Regions from separate parts of the Bacillus sp. Marseille-P3661 genome, predicted to be linked through region 2. Evidence: a T-box and tRNA genes for the amino acid it is inferred to sense, from the RefSeq annotation. Region 2 holds a T-box; the other holds one or more tRNA genes.
What was found. A T-box is a leader RNA that pairs with one kind of tRNA and senses whether it is charged. The one in region 2 lies ahead of ileS (isoleucine--tRNA ligase), so its partner is inferred to be a tRNA-Ile.

Region 1 (9,140 bases), on a different contig from region 2:
CGGGAAATAGAAAAATTCGTTAAAAAAGAGAAAAGAAAAGGTAGAAAATAGCTAGTTAGAACCTTCATTATGAGTGGGGGTTCTTAATTATAAAGATTAATTAATTTGCGCTATAGTATTTTTATGATAAGCTATATGGCGTATGTTGGAGAGGGGAGTGCTCATTTCATGTTAAAAATAGGATCACATGTGTCGATGAGTGGTAAAAAAATGTTATTAGCTTCTAGTGAGGAAGCAGTTTCCTACGGAGCTAATACATTTATGATTTATACTGGTGCACCGCAAAACACACGAAGAAAGTCTATTGAAGATTTAAATATTGCTGCCGGAATTGAACATATGAAAAAGCATGGCATAGAGGAAATTATTGTACATGCTCCATATATTATTAATATAGGAAATACACAGAAACCAGAAACATTTGAATTAGGTGTCAACTTTTTGCGATCGGAGATTGAACGGACTGAAGCGATTGGTGCAAAGCAGATTGTCCTACATCCAGGTGCACATGTTGGAGCAGGTGCTGAAGAAGGTATTAAGAAAATAATTGAAGGATTAAATGAGGTCATAACGAAAGATCAATCTGTTAGCATCGCGCTTGAAACAATGGCAGGCAAAGGCTCCGAATGTGGGAGATCTTTTGAAGAATTAGCCGAGATCATTAATGGAGTACATCTCAATGAGAAATTATCAGTATGTCTTGATACCTGCCACGTCCATGATGCGGGTTATGATATTATTAATGACTTCGATGGAGTCTTAGAACAATTTGATAAATTAATTGGTCTTGATCGTTTGCAAGTACTGCATATAAATGACAGTAAAAATGAGTGTGGTGCTCAAAAAGATCGTCATGAAAATATTGGGTTTGGAAAAATTGGATTTGATACATTATCTAAAATTGTACATCACCCACAATTAATGGCTGTTCCTAAAATATTAGAAACACCGTTTGTTGGAGAAGATAAGAATAATCAGAAACCACCATATAAGTTTGAAATCGAGATGCTAAGAAATGGTGAATTTGATCCTGATTTACTTAAAAAGATTATTAATCAGTAAAATAATCTAAATTTGAAAAAATTAGTGCAGCACTTAAGGTCATAAGACTGCACTTTTGTATTTTGATTTGGAACTTATTTATTTTTAAATTGCATAAGAAGTGAGTTTGCCTTCCTTGCGAGGGTGGGATTCACTTCTTTTCCTATTTTTTTAATTATTTTTCGATGTTGATCATCGTTGGTAATACTAATATGTTTTTCTGCTTTTAAAATCTTAACAATTTTTTCTGCTTCCGGTATTGTTAAATGTATATTGTATGACTTACCATGTTTTACAAGCTCTTCAGCTGTAATAGAATTTAATTTTTGGTTAACAATCTGTTGGATGAATGGATTCATTTTTAGCCTCCTAGCCGTTAGTCACTCATTACTATAATATGAAGATAGGGCTAACTGGTGTATTATATAAAATCATCGTTTGGTCCAAAAAAGATTATTTCCTCTATTGAAAAACATTGACAACATGATTCAATTAATTTTAGAACATAATATAAATGCTCCTCAATAAAGGAAAGCGAGGGATCTTTAAATGACAGACCAAAATTTCAACGATGAAAGTAGAGATTTTAATCGAGAAAAAGCATTTGAACAAGATCCAGATCCGATAGCGCCGAGAGCTGCCGAAACCGGCTTTATGGAGGAAACTGCTGCTGAGGTTGCTCCGCGGCTAGGAACATTTGATGGAGGAAGTACAACAACTGATGAAAGACCTCGTGCTTTTGTAAGACCTGAAGGAGAGCAAGAAGAAGGGACCGCTGGTAAAGGTCTAGGTGGTCTTGCGTTAATTCTTTCTGTCCTATCGTTATTCTTCTTGCCAGTTTTATTAGGAGCTGCAGGGATTATTGTCGGTTTTATTGCACGTCGTCGAGGAGCACAAGGGCTTGGAAATTGGGCAATTGGTATTGGTGCAGTATCAATGATTATTGCACTGTTTATTACACCATTCTTTTATTAAATAGCCTTTTTTCTAAGGGGAATAAATTGACTGACCAATCAACATCATATAAATTAAACGAAGCTTGCCCTAAACAAGAGGGCAAGCTCGTTATTTGTTTTTAATTCAAAAAGAGTAATGAAAGAACTTATTACTCTTTTTGGATGCATTATTTACTAGCAGATAAATGTTCTTCTGCAAGTTTATCTACTTCTTTTTTCAATTCTTCAACGAGTTGGTCTTCAGGTACTTTGCGAACTATTTCTCCGTGACGGAATAAAAGTCCTTCACCACGTGCTCCGGCAATTCCGATATCGGCTTCCCGGGCTTCGCCAGGCCCATTAACGGCGCAGCCTAGTACGGCGACCTTAATTGGTGCCTTAATTGTAGAAATATATTCCTCAATTTCATTAGCGATACTTATTAAGTCGATTTCAATTCGACCGCAGGTTGGACATGAAATTAGCGTTGCTGCGTTTGCTGCTAACCCAAATGTTTTTAGCAATTCGCGTGCAACTTTGACTTCTTCAACAGGATCTGCACTTAATGAGATGCGAACAGTATTACCAATGCCCTTGCTTAAAATCGCTCCTAAACCTGCAGCGCTCTTTACAGTTCCTGCAAAAAGGGTGCCGGATTCAGTTATCCCTAAGTGAAGAGGGTAGTCAAATGCCTTTGCTGCTTTTTCATAGGCCTCAATAGCTAAATTAACATCGGATGCTTTTAAAGAAACAATAATATTATGAAAATCTAGATCCTCTAAAATTTGTATATGATGTAAGGCACTTTCTACCATACCGTCTGCTGTTGGATAACCATACTTTTCAAGGATTTTCTTTTCAAGAGATCCTGCATTAACCCCGATACGGATTGGAATTCCTTTTTCTTTAGCTGCTTTAACTACAGCTTCCACTTTTTCGCGTTTCCCTATGTTACCGGGATTAATTCTAATTTTATCAGCTCCGCCATCAATTGCCTTTAGCGCGAGACGATAATCGAAATGTATATCAACGACAAGTGGTATGTTTATTTGTTTTTTGATATCGGCAATTGCATTAGCAGCTCTTTCATCTGGGCATGCTACCCGAACAATTTGACAACCTGCTTCTTCTAAACGTTTAATTTCAGCTACGGTCGCTTCAACGTCATGCGTTTTGGTTGTCGTCATACTTTGAATAACTACTTCATTATTCCCGCCGATTGTCAAATTACCAACTTTAATTGGACGTGTTTTTGTACGATGTGTAATTTCACTCATGCCACGTATCGCTCCTTCTTAAATATATACTATGTTATTGTAACAATCGCTTTTTAAAATTGACAAGTAAAATTACTTTAGTAATTACTTGTTGTAAATATATATTATGAGGAGCACAATTAAATTTGGTTGAAAAGCACGGAAAATTATTCACTATGAGTCTCTGGGTAGACAGGAAATTTATAAACTTTACCGATTTGAATACTTTCCGGTTTAACATTAGGATTTAATTCTTCAAAATCGAGTACTAATTGATTGATTGAAACAGGCAGAGGGCCATCCTGTATCTGTTCAACAATTGATAGCACTGTCGCCCCTCCAACAACTTTCACCTCTTGAAAATATAATCCTTGCTCAGATATAGGGGTATTTTCGGTCGTTGTTGTTTTTTTTACCGACATCTCTTCCGTAGATGATTCTACTTGTGGAGCTGTGGTCTGACTATTAAGTAATACAATAGAAGTTGGATTGGATAACGTTCCTACACTTAAATCATAGTAAATTACATACAGCACAAAAATAGAAATTAAAGTTACTAGTAATTTTCTCATAGTTTCTCACCGTCACATTGTTTTATTACACAATATGCTTGTACATTTCTATTTATGCACCATTTAGAAGATTATATTGAGAACTTTGGCTCATCTATTATTTTAAATGCCGGTTTTGATTCAGTCTTATGGGATTGTTGTTTTTTTTCTCGCTTTTTCTTCAATGAAATCGTGTCCTTTCTAGATAGATATTTAAAATGAGTTGTATGTAATTGTTTGGGCATATCAATTTAGTTATTAATCTAAATTACTCCATATAAGTATTTTTTATTTTATGCGAAAAAACTATACATCTTAATCTAAATCTTGATGAAGAATGAGCTTAGTAGCTTATTTAATATAGTAGCCATGGATATCAAAAACATTTGTGATATTAGTATAGGAATGGAGTGGAATTCATCATATTAAGTATTGAAATTTGGACAATAAGATGGTATATTATTTGAGCAACAATAAATTAGTAGTTATAAAACATTGGTATTGACATATAGACGTCGATTTGTTATATTAGATCATGTCGCATAATAATATTCCACAGTAGCTCAGTGGTAGAGCTATCGGCTGTTAACCGATCGGTCGCAGGTTCGAATCCTGCCTGTGGAGCCAAATATGGCGGTGTAGCTCAGCTGGCTAGAGCGTACGGTTCATACCCGTAAGGTCGGGGGTTCGATCCCCTCCGCCGCTATTATTTAGATTTTTTCAACTATGGCGGTTGTGGCGAAGTGGTTAACGCACCGGATTGTGGCTCCGGCATTCGTGGGTTCGAGCCCCATCAATCGCCCCATTTAAGAAATAATTATTTTGGACCCTTAGCTCAGTTGGTTAGAGCTATCGGCTCATAACCGATCGGTCGCAGGTTCGAGTCCTGCAGGGTCCACCATTATTAATTTTATAATCATCATATGGAGGAATACCCAAGTCCGGCTGAAGGGATCGGTCTTGAAAACCGACAGGCGGGTTAAACCGCGCGGGGGTTCGAATCCCTCTTCCTCCGCCATATCTACTAAGACATAGCTTTAATACATAACCTAACATCATTTAGTTCATGTAAAATAGCTATTCATCGATTAACTTAATAATATTTTCGCGGGGTGGAGCAGTCTGGTAGCTCGTCGGGCTCATAACCCGAAGGTCGCAGGTTCAAATCCTGTCCCCGCAACCAATTACATTTTAATTTATTTACGGCTCGATAGCTCAGTCGGTAGAGCAGAGGACTGAAAATCCTCGTGTCGGCAGTTCGATTCTGTCTCGAGCCATACGAAAAGGTATCCTATATTATATAGGGTGCTTTTTTGTTTTATAAGGGATTTTGGCTAAAGTTCTAGTCAGTGTATAAAAAAACATGAATATAATAGTTGAAACTGGATAAAATATTATGGTTGAAATTTGAGCCTTAAAATTGAAAAAGATTGGTATAAGTGTTAATGTATAGGTAAAGGAACTTTCTATACATATATGTTTACTATGTTCTATTGAAGTTCCAATAACTTACATATCATTTGAGGAGGATTTTAAAATGGCTTATGAATTACCACAATTACCTTATGCTTATGATGCTTTAGAACCACACATTGATGCTAGAACAATGGAGATTCATCATTCTAAGCACCATAATACTTACGTAACAAATGTAAATGCTGCGCTTGAAGGAAATGACGAACTTCTTAGCAAATCAGTTGAAGAATTAGTAGCTAATTTAGATGCTGTTCCTGAAGCAAAACGTACAGCTGTACGTAATAATGGTGGCGGTCACGCTAACCATAGTTTGTTCTGGACTATCATGAGTCCAAATGGTGGCGGTGAGCCAACAGGTGATTTAGCTACTGCAATTAACCAAAAGTTTGGTAGCTTCGAAAGTTTTAAAGAAGAATTTGCTAAAGCTGCTGCAACGCGCTTTGGTTCAGGTTGGGCTTGGTTAGTAGTGAACAATGGTGAACTAGAAGTAACTAGTACTCCAAACCAAGATTCACCTTTAATGGAAGGTAAAACGCCTATCTTAGGTCTTGATGTTTGGGAACATGCATACTACTTAAATTACCAAAATCGTCGCCCAGACTATGTATCTGCGTTTTGGAATGTTGTTGATTGGAATGCAGTTACAGATCGTTATAATTTAGCGAAATAATTTCCTTAAAGGGTACTTCCGTAGTGGGGTACCTTTTTTTGTACTGTTAAATCTAGTTACTTTTTAAAACATTAACAATGTATTTACATTGAGTTAATAATTGGGTGCTATAATTCCTCCGATGGGTAAAAATACCGACTTTTGTTTTGGAGGATATAATAGTGTCTCGTTTGAAATCTTATTTTGTTAAAAAAAATATAAATCCGTCATCAGTATTAAGTAACAGTGCAAAAAGGAGAAATAAACCGTTAAGGCTTGGATTAAGTTTACAAAATCGATTACTATTTCTATTTATTCTTTTATTTACGATTTCTATCAATGCTGTAGGTATTACCTCTTATATAAAAGCTAAAAATACAACCGTAGCTACAATAGAAGATCGTTTAGAACGTGAGACTGAAATAATTGGTTATATTGCAAGTAATTTGAAATTTGTTTACATAAGTGATGATAAGTATTTTATGCAACAGCTAAACATGAGTGTGCGGAATCAACAACAACAGTTAAAAGCTGACGGGATTGAATCGTTTCTATTTTACATTAAGAATGAAACGGTTTATCCGTTTCAGGTTAGTGCTGAATCAAAGATTATCATACCAGGTAGCCTAATTCACAAAATTACAAATACTGAGGAAAATGTATTTCATGAAAGAATTGATGGAGAAGATTATACAATATCAATTAAACAAATGGATGAAATAAATGGGACTTATTTATTACTGGTACCAACCAACTCATATTTAGGATCTGTAACTCAAATGATGAACTTTATGTTTGGCATCACTATTTCAACTCTAATTGTTGCAATTATATTAGTTATATCTTTTGTAAGAAGTTTTACTAGACCACTAATTAAACTACAAGAAATTATGAGGGAAGTGCGCAACGGTAATTTAAATCAAGAAGTTTCAATACAAACTACAATACCAGAACTTCAATCTTTGAATAAGAGTTTTAATATGATGATCAATCAAATGAAATCCTTAATATATGAAATTGATTCAACTACGTCAGAACTTGAAAATTCTGGAAGTGTTTTAAGCTCTAGATCACGAGATGCTCTTAATTATAGTAGACAATTAGTTGGGGAAATTGATGTAGTTAAACTTGGCGCGGAACAAACTGCAGTTAGCTCAGAAAATAATGTCGAGAGTTTTAATACAATGAAACAAAAGATTGAGTTATTGCAGGCAAACATGCAAACGGTCTTATTAAGTTCAGAAGATATGAATGGTTCTGCAATTAATGGTGAAAAAAGTATTGTTGAATTGATACAAACAATTCAAAGCTTTGAAAAGGAATTTGAACATATGACACAAACCATTCAACAAGTAAAAAGTCATTCGACATTAATTTCTAAGTTAGTTGGTTTAATCGAAGACGTCGCAGAACAAACGAAATTACTAGCGCTAAATGCAACTATTGAAGCAGCACGAGCAGGAGAAGCGGGGAAGGGGTTTGCTGTCGTTGCAAATGAAGTTCGTAAATTGGCTGAACAATCAACAAAAGCTACAGAGAAAATTACGCAATCGATTTCGAATATGGAAGTTATAACTAAGAGTGCAAATAGCGAGTTTGACCAAATGTTAGTTAAAATACAAACAACTATAAAAACAGCCGGTAAATCAAGGGTTTCATTTGATGATCTCATGATTGAAATTATTACAGTAATCGAAAAAATTAAGGCTATGCAATCTGAGCTTAGCGGGTTACAACAAGTATTACCAGAATTAGAGTTTACAACCGTGGGTTATGCTTCTGTTTCGCAGGAAACGTTAGCAAGTACTATTGAAATGTTATCAACTAGTAGTGAGCAAATAAAACAAATAGAAGATACACATCAAACCGGTCTACATCTTAAAGAACTATCCGATTATTTGTCAACACTAACGAAAAAGTTTAATGTGAACTAAGTAGTAAAAGGAGCATGTTGATACAAATGGGTGTTTTACCTTTGTATAATATGGTCCTTTTATTCATCTTTATTTCCTGTTTAATTGAATAGCTCTACTTTTTATAGGAACAATATGTTTATAAAGGGGAGTCGGCTATGATTCAAATATTAGAAAAAGTAACAGGAAATAAAAATATAAATAAAGCAACTATTTTATTGCTTTTTATTGGAGGATTATATGCTTTAAGCATTGCTCTATCCAATACATTTGTAAACGTCTATTTATGGAAACAGTCAGGTAAATTTGTTGATCTTGCTTTATATAATTTGGCTGTTGTTATTATGCAGCCCATTACATTTATTTTAGCAGGAAGATGGGCGAAAAAAGTGGACCGAGTAATAGTCTTACGATTAGGTGTTGCTTTTTTATCATTCTTTTATCTGATGGTTTTGTTTATAGGCGAGAATGCCTCAAGCTTTTTATTACTTCTTGGGGGATTGCTTGGAATAGGCTATGGGTTTTATTGGCTTGCTTTCAATGTGTTGACTTTCGAGATTACTGAACCTGAAACACGAGATTTTTTTAATGGATTCCTAGGTTTATTAACATCCTTTGCCGGTATGATTGGACCCATATGTGCGGGTTATATCATTTCTAGTTTAAGGGCGTTTACAGGATATACTGTTATTTTTAGTGTATCATTAGGTTTATTTTTAGGTGCTGTTTTACTTAGCTTTATGCTAAAGAGAAGGCCTGCCGATGGGAACTTTGAATTTAAACGAATATTATCCGAGCGGCATAATAATCATGATTGGAAGAATATATTGCATGCTCATTTTTTTCAAGGACTAAGAGAGGGATCTTTTATTTTTGTCATTTCGGTTTGGGTTTTTGTTACTACCAATAGTGAATTAGCTTTAGGTACGTTTGGATTAGTCAATTCAGCAGTTGCATTTTTGTTCTACTTTTTGGCGACAAGGTTTATAAAACCACGATATCGAAAAAAGTCTATATTACTTGGTGGGCTAATGCTTTATGGTTCAATTTTTTTAATCATTTTTGATTTAACTTTTCCTAGGCTTATTATTTACGCGGTATGTATTGCGATTGCGTATCCTATCCTCCTTGTACCTTATATTTCATTGACATATGATGTTATTGGAAGGGCTTGGAAGGCAGCGGAAATGAGAATTGAGTATATTGTAGTACGAGAAGTTTATTTGAACGCAGGTCGAACAACATCTATTCTCTTATTTTTAGGCTTTGTTAAAGTTCTAAATGAAGACCGAGGGATCCCAATACTTCTCTCCATAATC
Region 2 (9,140 bases):
TGCTTGGAGTAATATCGTAAAAATTGGCACAGATGTTATTTTGGTACGCTATGTAGCAAGGTCTTTTAATGATGAAGAGATAGATTCAGATCAAGAACATAAAATCCAATAACGTTTTATTACAAGTATATATATAAGTTGAAAAGTAGAGCAATTTCTCTTTTTAACATTTGTTTAAAGAGTGTGTTAGTATATTATATAAAGTATAATGATTGTAACTACTATGTAGAAAGGGATTAGTATATGGAACCTTTTGAAAGTCATCAATCGTTACTAGCTATTGATATTTGGAATAAGCTTGATAAAAACATTGTTGCTGGAATTACAACACGAAATGGTGGCATAAGCCAAAAGCCGTATGACTCTATGAATATGGGCTTACATGTAAATGATTCGATAGTTGATGTGATTAAGAATAGACATCAATTAGCGGAAAATGTTGATTTCTCGCTTGAATCCTGGGTTTGTGCAGAGCAAGTTCATGGCAATAAAGTTCTGAAGGTTACAAAAGAGGATAAAGGAAAAGGTACACTTGAAATGGCTACAGCAATAAAAGCTGTCGATGGTATATATACGAAAGAACCAAATATATTATTAACTGCTTGCTATGCGGATTGTGTACCTTTATACTTTTTTGCACCCAATTATGGGGTTATTGGAATTGCTCATGCTGGTTGGCGAGGGACTGTAGGGGACATAGCCGGCGAGATGGTAAATGCTTGGTCCAAAAACGAAAATATACCAAAACATGAAATATATGCATGTATTGGACCATCAATTGGCAAGTGCTGTTATGTTGTTGATGATTTTGTAATTGAGCAAGTAAAGAATACGTTACACTATGATACAAGTACATTGGCTGATGTATATCATGAACGTTCTAAAGGACAATATGAACTAGATTTGAAACATCTTAATTATGTATTATTAAAAAATGCAGGAATTTTAACGAAAAATATCGAAATATCTACATATTGTACAAGCTGCCGTTCAGATTTGTTTTTTTCACATCGTCGTGATTTAGGAAAAACAGGTAGATTGATGAGTTATATAGGTATGAAAGGCTAAAAGTTACTACAGATAGATTTATATGGAGGTACGATGTAGTTTTGTTTATTAAAGAAAATTTAGAAAAGATTAAAGCAAATATTCATGAAGCTTGTAAGCGGGTAAAAAGAAATCCAAGTGAAATTAAGATAATAGCAGTTACCAAATATGTATCGATTGAAACAACAATGAAAGCCTTAGCTGCAGGTATAACTCATTTAGGGGAAAATCGTGATCAAGGCTTTATAGAAAAATGGGAAACTATAGGAAATGTTCCAACTTGGCATTTTATCGGTACACTCCAATCAAAAAAAGTAAAGACTATTATTGATAAAGTGGATTATATACATTCTCTTGATCGCCTATCACTTGCAAAAGAAATTGATAGGCGAGCAAATCAACAGATAAAATGTTTTGTACAAGTTAATGCAGCTAATGAAGAAACAAAACATGGACTAACTATAGAGGAAGTTGTTCCTTTTATCAAAGAGCTAGAACAATTTCAAAATATAGTTGTAGAGGGCTTAATGACGATGGCTCCATTTACGGATAATCAAGATCTATTGCGACATACTTTTAGGAAAGTAAAGCAACTCCAACAGGAAATCCAAGGACTTAATTTATCATATGCACCATGCAGAGAGCTTTCAATGGGAATGTCGAATGATTATGTTATTGCAATAGAAGAAGGAGCTACGATGGTTCGTATTGGAACCTCTTTAGTTGGAAAGGAATTTTAGGAGGGGGAAACATGAGTATAAAAACAAAATTTAAAAGCTTTTTTGCATTAGAAGATGAAGATGACTACATAGAAGAGTATGATTATCCTGAAGAAGAATATGAACAAACTCGTTATAACAAGAAACAGCCGAAACAAAATGTTGTCAGTTTACAAAGTGTTCAACAGACAGCAAAAGTAATATTAGTTGAGCCGCGTGTATATGATGAAGTACAAGAGATTGCAGATCATCTTAAGAATAGAAAAGCCGTCGTTATTAATTTGCAAAGAGTTCAAAAGGACCAAGCGAAGCGGATTGTCGACTTTTTAAGTGGTACCGTTTATGCAATAGGTGGAGATATAAAAAAGTTAGGTGCAAACACATTTTTCTGCACGCCTGATAATGTTGATATAACGGGGTCTATTTCTGAAATGGCAGCTGAATTTAATAGTGAAGAAATGGAGAAGAGGTGGTAAATTATGGATTTAATTATTGGGTTAATTCAACAAGCAATCGGTATTTATATATGGGTTGTGATTATTTATATTTTCATGTCATGGTTTCCCGGTGCACGTGGCTCTTCGTTCGGACAATTAATTGGCAAGCTAGTCGAACCATACCTTGAGCCATTCAGGAGGATCATTCCTCCGTTAGGAATTATTGATATTTCTCCGATTGTTGCTATCTTAGTGTTACAGTTCGCACAGTCAGGAGCCTTTTATTTAAGAGGAATGTTTTAAAAGCTATTGCAAGGGATCTAATAAAACGGATCCCTATTTTATATTTTTAGAAAAAGTAACTTTATTAATTAATGAATATAGTATAAAAAAGTGATCGTCATTTGCAGTTATAGGCAAATGACTTGTTTTTCTAATGCTCTATGAAATATCACTTATGACTTTTTTTCGTTGCATTAGATAGTATAGGGTATAAGGTGGTACTGATATGTCAGTTTATCAGCATTTTAGGAAAGAAGAGTATTCATTTATTGATCATGTCATTGAATGGCGTGAACAAGTAAAAACTCAATATTCATTTAAATTATTAGATTTTTTAGATCCACGAGAACAAGAAATTGTAAAAAGTATTATTGGGACTAAAGATGAGGTGAAATGTTCATTTTGGGGAGGTTATGACGGAGCTGAACGAAAACGAGCCATTTTTTATCCCGAATATTACGAACCGACAAATGATGATTTTGATCTGGTCTTATTTTCAATACAGTATCCAACTAAATTTGTATCGATTGAACATCCAAAGGTTCTAGGATCATTGATGGGATTAGGTCTAAAGCGATCAAAGTTTGGGGATATACTAATGGAAGATGATAATATCCAATTTCTAGTTAGTAAACAAGTTTCTGATTATGTGAAATTAAATTTAACAAAAGTAGGAAAAACGGATATTAGCTTATCTGAACTTGGAATCGAAAGTATAATAAAATCAGCAGAGGACACATGGCAAGAACAGACAGTAACGGTATCCTCGTTGCGATTAGACGTTATTTTAGCTGAGCTATATCATTTATCTCGTCAAAAGGTGTTACCATACATACAAAGCGACCTAGTAAAAGTAAATTGGAAAACTGTTGATAACCCTGCTTATACTTGTCATCAAGGTGACACGATTTCAATGAGAGGGTTCGGACGAAGTAAACTTATCTCAATAGTTGGCCAAACAAAAAAAGAAAAATGGCGAATTATTGTAGGTAAGAAAAAATAAATGTAAAAAAAGGCAGGGATTTATAAATAAAATGTCGAAATAAACCACAAAGAACTATCCGTTTATAGACTACATGATGGAGGGGTTACCGTGCCATTAACGCCATTAGACATTCATAATAAGGAATTCAGCCGCGGATTTCGTGGATACGATGAAGATGAAGTTAATGAATTTTTAGATCAAGTGATTAAAGATTATGAATTAATTATTCGTGAAAAAAAGGAACTGGAAGAAAAGGTTAAAGAATTGACAGAAAGATTAAGTCATTTCTCAAGTATTGAGGAAACTTTAAATAAATCAATTCTTGTTGCACAGGAAGCTGCTGAAGATGTTAAGCGTAATGCTCAAACCGAATCAAAATTAATTATCAAAGAAGCCGAAAAAAATGCAGACCGGATTATTAATGATGCGTTGACGAAATCCAGAAAAATTTCGATTGAAATTGAAGAGCTTAAAAAACAATCAAAAGTATTTCGCAACCGTTTCCGAATGCTTATTAAGGCACAGCTAGAAATGATTGAAAATGACGACTGGGAACATTTAATGCAGTATAACAATGTTCCTGCTGAAGATGAAACAAATGATTAAGAAAAACTTGACGCGGAACGTACTTTTGAATATAATTTTTAATCAGTAGTAAATGAATCAAATAACAAAAGTTTTACATAACCAAAACGATGATAGGGACAGTACTTTTACAGAATCTTTCTATAAGCGATTCGAGGATAGTGGGAGCTCGAAGAAAGATGTAAAAGGAAAATCACCCTTAAGTTCCAACCTGAAGTTTTTTATAGTAGGGTATGGCGAATTATTCACGTTACGAATACGAAGCGAGCTTACATACAAGCTAACGTAGGGTGGTACCGCGGGAAAGACCTTCTCGTCCCTTTAGGGGATGAGTTAGGTCTTTTTTTTATACTTTTAAAAAGTATTAATTTCTTTTAAGTATTTGGAGTATCAGAAAATATCGTCATTTGCCATTGTGAGTAATCGATATTTTGGTATTTATTAAAATGTGATAATAGATTTAATATAGGAGGATCTACATGGAATACAAAGATACGTTATTAATGCCAAAAACAGAATTTCCAATGCGCGGAAATTTGCCGAAAAGAGAACCTGAAATTCAAAATAAATGGGAAGAAATGAACATTTACGAAAAGGTTCAAAAAAGAACAGAGGGTCGACCGTTATTTATTCTACACGACGGGCCGCCATATGCCAATGGAGATATTCATATGGGACATGCCTTAAATAAAATTTTAAAAGATATGATTATTCGTTATAAATCAATGAACGGTTTTCATGCGCCATATGTTCCTGGTTGGGATACACACGGTTTGCCGATTGAAACAGCCTTAACAAAAACCAAAAAGGTTGATCGTAAGTCCATGAGCGTAGCCGAGTTTCGCAAATTATGTGAAGAATATGCATATGAACAAGTCGATCGCCAACGCGAACAATTTAAACGTTTAGGTGTTCGCGGTGACTGGGATAACCCTTATATTACATTAACCAAAGATTATGAGGCACAACAAATTAAAGTGTTCGGTGAAATGGCGAAAAAGGGTTATATTTATAAAGGCTTAAAGCCAGTTTATTGGTCACCGTCTTCTGAATCTGCTTTGGCAGAAGCTGAAATTGAATACCAAGATAAGCGTTCAGCATCCATATATGTTGCATTTGCTATTAAGGATGGAAAAGGTAAATTAGAAGGGGATGAAAAGATCATAATCTGGACTACCACCCCTTGGACAATGCCTGCTAACCTAGGAATTTCAGTTCATCCGGATTTAGAGTATAGTGTTGTATTTGTAGACGGACAAAAGTTTGTCCTTGCGTCTGCATTAGTTGAAGAAGTTACAAAAGTAATTGAATGGGAAAACGTTGAAACAATTAAAACTCTAAAAGGATCAGAATTAGAGCATGTAGTTGCCCAACATCCATTTTATGATAGAGACTCATTAGTAATGTGTGGTGAACACGTAACAACTGATGCAGGTACAGGATGTGTTCACACAGCACCTGGTCATGGGGAAGATGACTTTATCATTGGTAAAAAATATGGATTAGACGTTCTATGCCCTGTTGACGAAAAAGGGTATTTCACTAGTCAGGCTCCCGGCTTTGAGGGGTTATTTTATGATGATGCGAATAAACAAATTACCCAGAAGTTAGAAGAAGTAGGCGCTTTATTAAAGCTGTCATTTATTACCCATTCATACCCACACGATTGGAGAACAAAAAAGCCAACGATTTTCCGAGCAACTGCACAATGGTTTGCATCAATAAAAGATTTCCGTGAAGAACTATTGGAAGCAATTAAGGGAGTAAAATGGGTTCCAGCATGGGGAGAGACACGTCTCTTTAATATGGTTAAAGACAGGGAAGATTGGTGTATTTCACGCCAACGTGCATGGGGTGTTCCAATTCCGGTGTTTTTTGGTGAAGATCAAGAACCTATCATTACTGATGAAACAATCGACCATGTTTCGAAATTATTTAGAGAACATGGCTCAAATATCTGGTTCGAATGGGACGCAAAAGATTTATTACCGGATGGATTTACTTCAACGCATAGCCCAAATGGAAAATTCACAAAAGAAACAGATATTATGGATGTTTGGTTTGATTCAGGTTCATCACATCAAGCAGTTCTAGTTGAACGTGATGGATTAGAACGTCCTGCAGATTTATATCTAGAAGGATCTGACCAATATCGCGGCTGGTTTAATTCCTCTCTTTCAACAAGTGTAGCTGTGAGTGGTAAAGCGCCGTACAAGGGAATTTTAAGCCATGGTTTTGCGTTAGATGGAGAAGGCCGCAAAATGAGTAAATCATTAGGAAATGTGGTCGTTCCGAATAAGGTAATGAGTCAATTAGGGGCAGATATTCTTCGTTTATGGGTTGCTTCCGTAGATTATCAATCGGATGTTCGAGTATCAGATGCGATTTTAAAACAAGTAGCTGAAGTTTACCGTAAAATCCGTAATACGTTCCGTTTCTTATTAGGGAATCTAAATGACTTCAATTATAATACAGATGCAGTCAGCCATAATGATTTACGCGAGGTAGATCTTTATATTTTAGCTAAATTAAACAAGTTAACTGAAAAAACGTTAACCTCTTATGAGAATTATGACTTTGCTGGAATTTATCACGCAGTTAATAACTTCTGTACTATTGAATTAAGCTCGTTTTATCTTGATATTGCAAAAGACGTTCTTTATATTGAACCAAAGAATAGCCATAATCGACGCTCAATCCAAACCGTTTTATATGAAACACTTTTAACTTTAACGAAACTTGTAACACCGATTTTGCCGCATACTACGGAAGAAGTTTGGGCACATATTCCTGATGTTAAAGAGGAAAGCCCGCAATTGGTAGATATGCCAAAGGTAGTAACCATTGAAAATTCAGAAATAATTGAAGAAAAATGGGATACTTTTATGGAAATTCGTGATGATGTATTAAAAGCATTAGAAAATGCTAGAAATGAAAAGGTAATTGGCAAATCTTTAACTGCAAGTATCACTATATATCCTAATGAAAAATATATAGATACTTTAAAGTCTATTACTGCTGATCTAGACAAAATTTTCATTGTATCTAATTTAGAGATTGCCGGAGATCAATCTTCAGCACCTGAAAGTGCTCAAAAACTCCCAACATTATCTATAGTGGTTAAGGCTGCTGAAGGTGAAACTTGTGAGCGTTGTTGGGTAGTAACTCCTACTGTGGGAGCCGTATCTGAACACCCAACACTTTGTAAGGACTGCGGTACAATCGTTCAACAGAATTATGCCTAAACAAAAAAGAGACACGGTAAAATCGTGTCTCTTTTCCTTATCTTTACTGTCTAAATTGAAATCTTCTGGTAACAATAAGGGTACTAAAAACCAAGGAGGTAACCCAATTTTATGATCGATCAGTATGCACTGATAAAATCGGAACTTGAACTTTCAAAAAAAGAGCTTGAAGAAAGATTAAATCGTGGTTGCAGAATAGATCGTTTCGAGGAGTATCAATCGGTTGCCGGAATAATAGAACGTGAAAAGAACTATGTTTTAGATCAGCATATACAAGACGAACTAGAGGATGTAAAAAGGGCATTAGTAAAAATGGATTTTGGCATCTATGGTTTATGTGAAGAAACAGGTGAAGAAATCCCTATGCATTTATTAACGATATTGCCAACTGTTCGAACTATAAAAGAAGCAAAAGCCATTAGCCAGTTTCCGTATACTACCGAATTTAGCCACTATTTAACAACTGCCGTTAGGTAAATGGTTTATTATAATTCCGCTTTGGCGCCTAGCCCCATTTATGATTTAGGGCAGGCGTTTATATCTTGCTAATATTTATCACTTTTGTTAAATAATTGTTTATATGGTACGGTCTATGCTACAATTCTACAGTAGTTATTTTTTCTTTTTATAGATCGGAGGAACATCTGTGCTTTATTATTTTATAGCTTTAGTTGTGATTATTATTGATCAATGGTCGAAATGGCTTGTTGTAAAACGAATGGAAATTGGAGAAAGTATACCAGTTATCGACCAATTTTTCTACTTAACTTCACATCGAAACCGTGGTGCAGCTTGGGGAATTTTACAGGGCCAAATGTGGTTTTTTTATATTATTACTATTATTGTAATAGGATTTGTTGTTTATTACATATGGAAATTAGCGAGAAAACAACCTTTATTAGGATGGGCACTAGGCTTAATATTAGGTGGAGCAATTGGCAATTTTATCGATAGACTTTTTAGGAAAGAAGTTGTTGATTTCTTTGACTTTTATTTAAACTTTGGATTTTTTACATATAATTACCCAATCTTTAATATTGCCGATTCCGCCCTCTTTTTAGGAGTTATTATCATACTAATACAAACATTATTGGAAAGTAAAGCAAGCAAAGGAGCTCAAACTTAATGGAAAAGATGGAATTTATAATCTCTAGTGAACAACAAAGTGAGCGGATGGATAAAGTTTTGTCAACTGTTAATGAAGAATGGTCAAGAAGTCAGGTGCAACAATGGATAAAAGATGGTTTGGTAATAGTTAATGGACAACCAGTTAAAGGAAATTATAAATGCAAATTAAATGATCAGGTTACAGTGTCAATTCCTGCCCCTGAACCATTGGATGTTCTTCCTGAAGAAATGGATCTTGATATTTACTATGAAGACTCTGATGTACTCGTTGTGAATAAGCCAAGGGGAATGGTTGTTCATCCTGCTCCAGGTCACTTATCTGGAACGCTTGTTAATGGCTTGATGGCTCACTGTACAGATTTATCTGGAATAAATGGTATCTTAAGGCCCGGAATTGTCCATCGAATTGATAAGGATACCTCTGGTTTATTAATGGTCGCAAAAAATGACATGGCCCATGAATCACTTGTAGATCAATTAGTTAACAAAACAGTAGTAAGAAAGTATAAGGCATTAGTCCACGGTGTAATTCCGCATGATAAAGGAACAATCGATGCACCTATAGGAAGGGATAAGCATGATCGGCAAAGTATGACTGTCACAGATGAAAACAGCAAAGAGGCTGTTACACATTTTCAAGTATTAGAACGATTTAATAACTATACTTTTGTTGAATGTAGGCTTGAAACAGGACGCACACATCAAATTCGTG

Region 1: it has a tRNA-Ile gene. The T-box ahead of ileS (isoleucine--tRNA ligase) is inferred to sense a tRNA for this amino acid. The anticodon was not compared.

Annotation. Positions count from the first base shown of each region.
Region 1 is NZ_LT965953.1:1,029,658-1,038,797, forward strand. It holds gene C1724_RS04735 (DEAD/DEAH box helicase) at 1-51, shown strand, start outside; gene C1724_RS04740 (deoxyribonuclease IV) at 169-1,062, shown strand; gene C1724_RS04745 (DUF2624 family protein) at 1,137-1,400, opposite strand; gene C1724_RS04750 (DUF4190 domain-containing protein) at 1,591-2,016, shown strand; gene ispG (flavodoxin-dependent (E)-4-hydroxy-3-methylbut-2-enyl-diphosphate synthase) at 2,165-3,253, opposite strand; gene C1724_RS04760 (hypothetical protein) at 3,400-3,804, opposite strand; tRNA gene C1724_RS04765 (tRNA-Asn) at 4,336-4,410, shown strand; tRNA gene C1724_RS04770 (tRNA-Met) at 4,416-4,489, shown strand; tRNA gene C1724_RS04775 (tRNA-His) at 4,513-4,588, shown strand; tRNA gene C1724_RS04780 (tRNA-Ile) at 4,608-4,684, shown strand; tRNA gene C1724_RS04785 (tRNA-Ser) at 4,709-4,801, shown strand; tRNA gene C1724_RS04790 (tRNA-Met) at 4,890-4,966, shown strand; tRNA gene C1724_RS04795 (tRNA-Phe) at 4,988-5,060, shown strand; gene C1724_RS04800 (superoxide dismutase) at 5,321-5,929, shown strand; gene C1724_RS04805 (methyl-accepting chemotaxis protein) at 6,091-7,842, shown strand; gene C1724_RS04810 (MFS transporter) at 7,980-9,140, shown strand, end outside.
Region 2 is NZ_LT965954.1:220,236-229,375, reverse strand. It holds gene C1724_RS12005 (YlmC/YmxH family sporulation protein) at 1-112, shown strand, start outside; gene pgeF (peptidoglycan editing factor PgeF) at 244-1,068, shown strand; gene C1724_RS11995 (YggS family pyridoxal phosphate-dependent enzyme) at 1,110-1,787, shown strand; gene C1724_RS11990 (cell division protein SepF) at 1,799-2,242, shown strand; gene C1724_RS11985 (YggT family protein) at 2,246-2,506, shown strand; gene C1724_RS11980 (YlmH family RNA-binding protein) at 2,712-3,488, shown strand; gene C1724_RS11975 (DivIVA domain-containing protein) at 3,579-4,076, shown strand; T-box leader at 4,157-4,379, shown strand; gene ileS (isoleucine--tRNA ligase) at 4,535-7,300, shown strand; gene C1724_RS11965 (molecular chaperone DnaK) at 7,412-7,777, shown strand; gene lspA (signal peptidase II) at 7,947-8,426, shown strand; gene C1724_RS11955 (RluA family pseudouridine synthase) at 8,426-9,140, shown strand, end outside.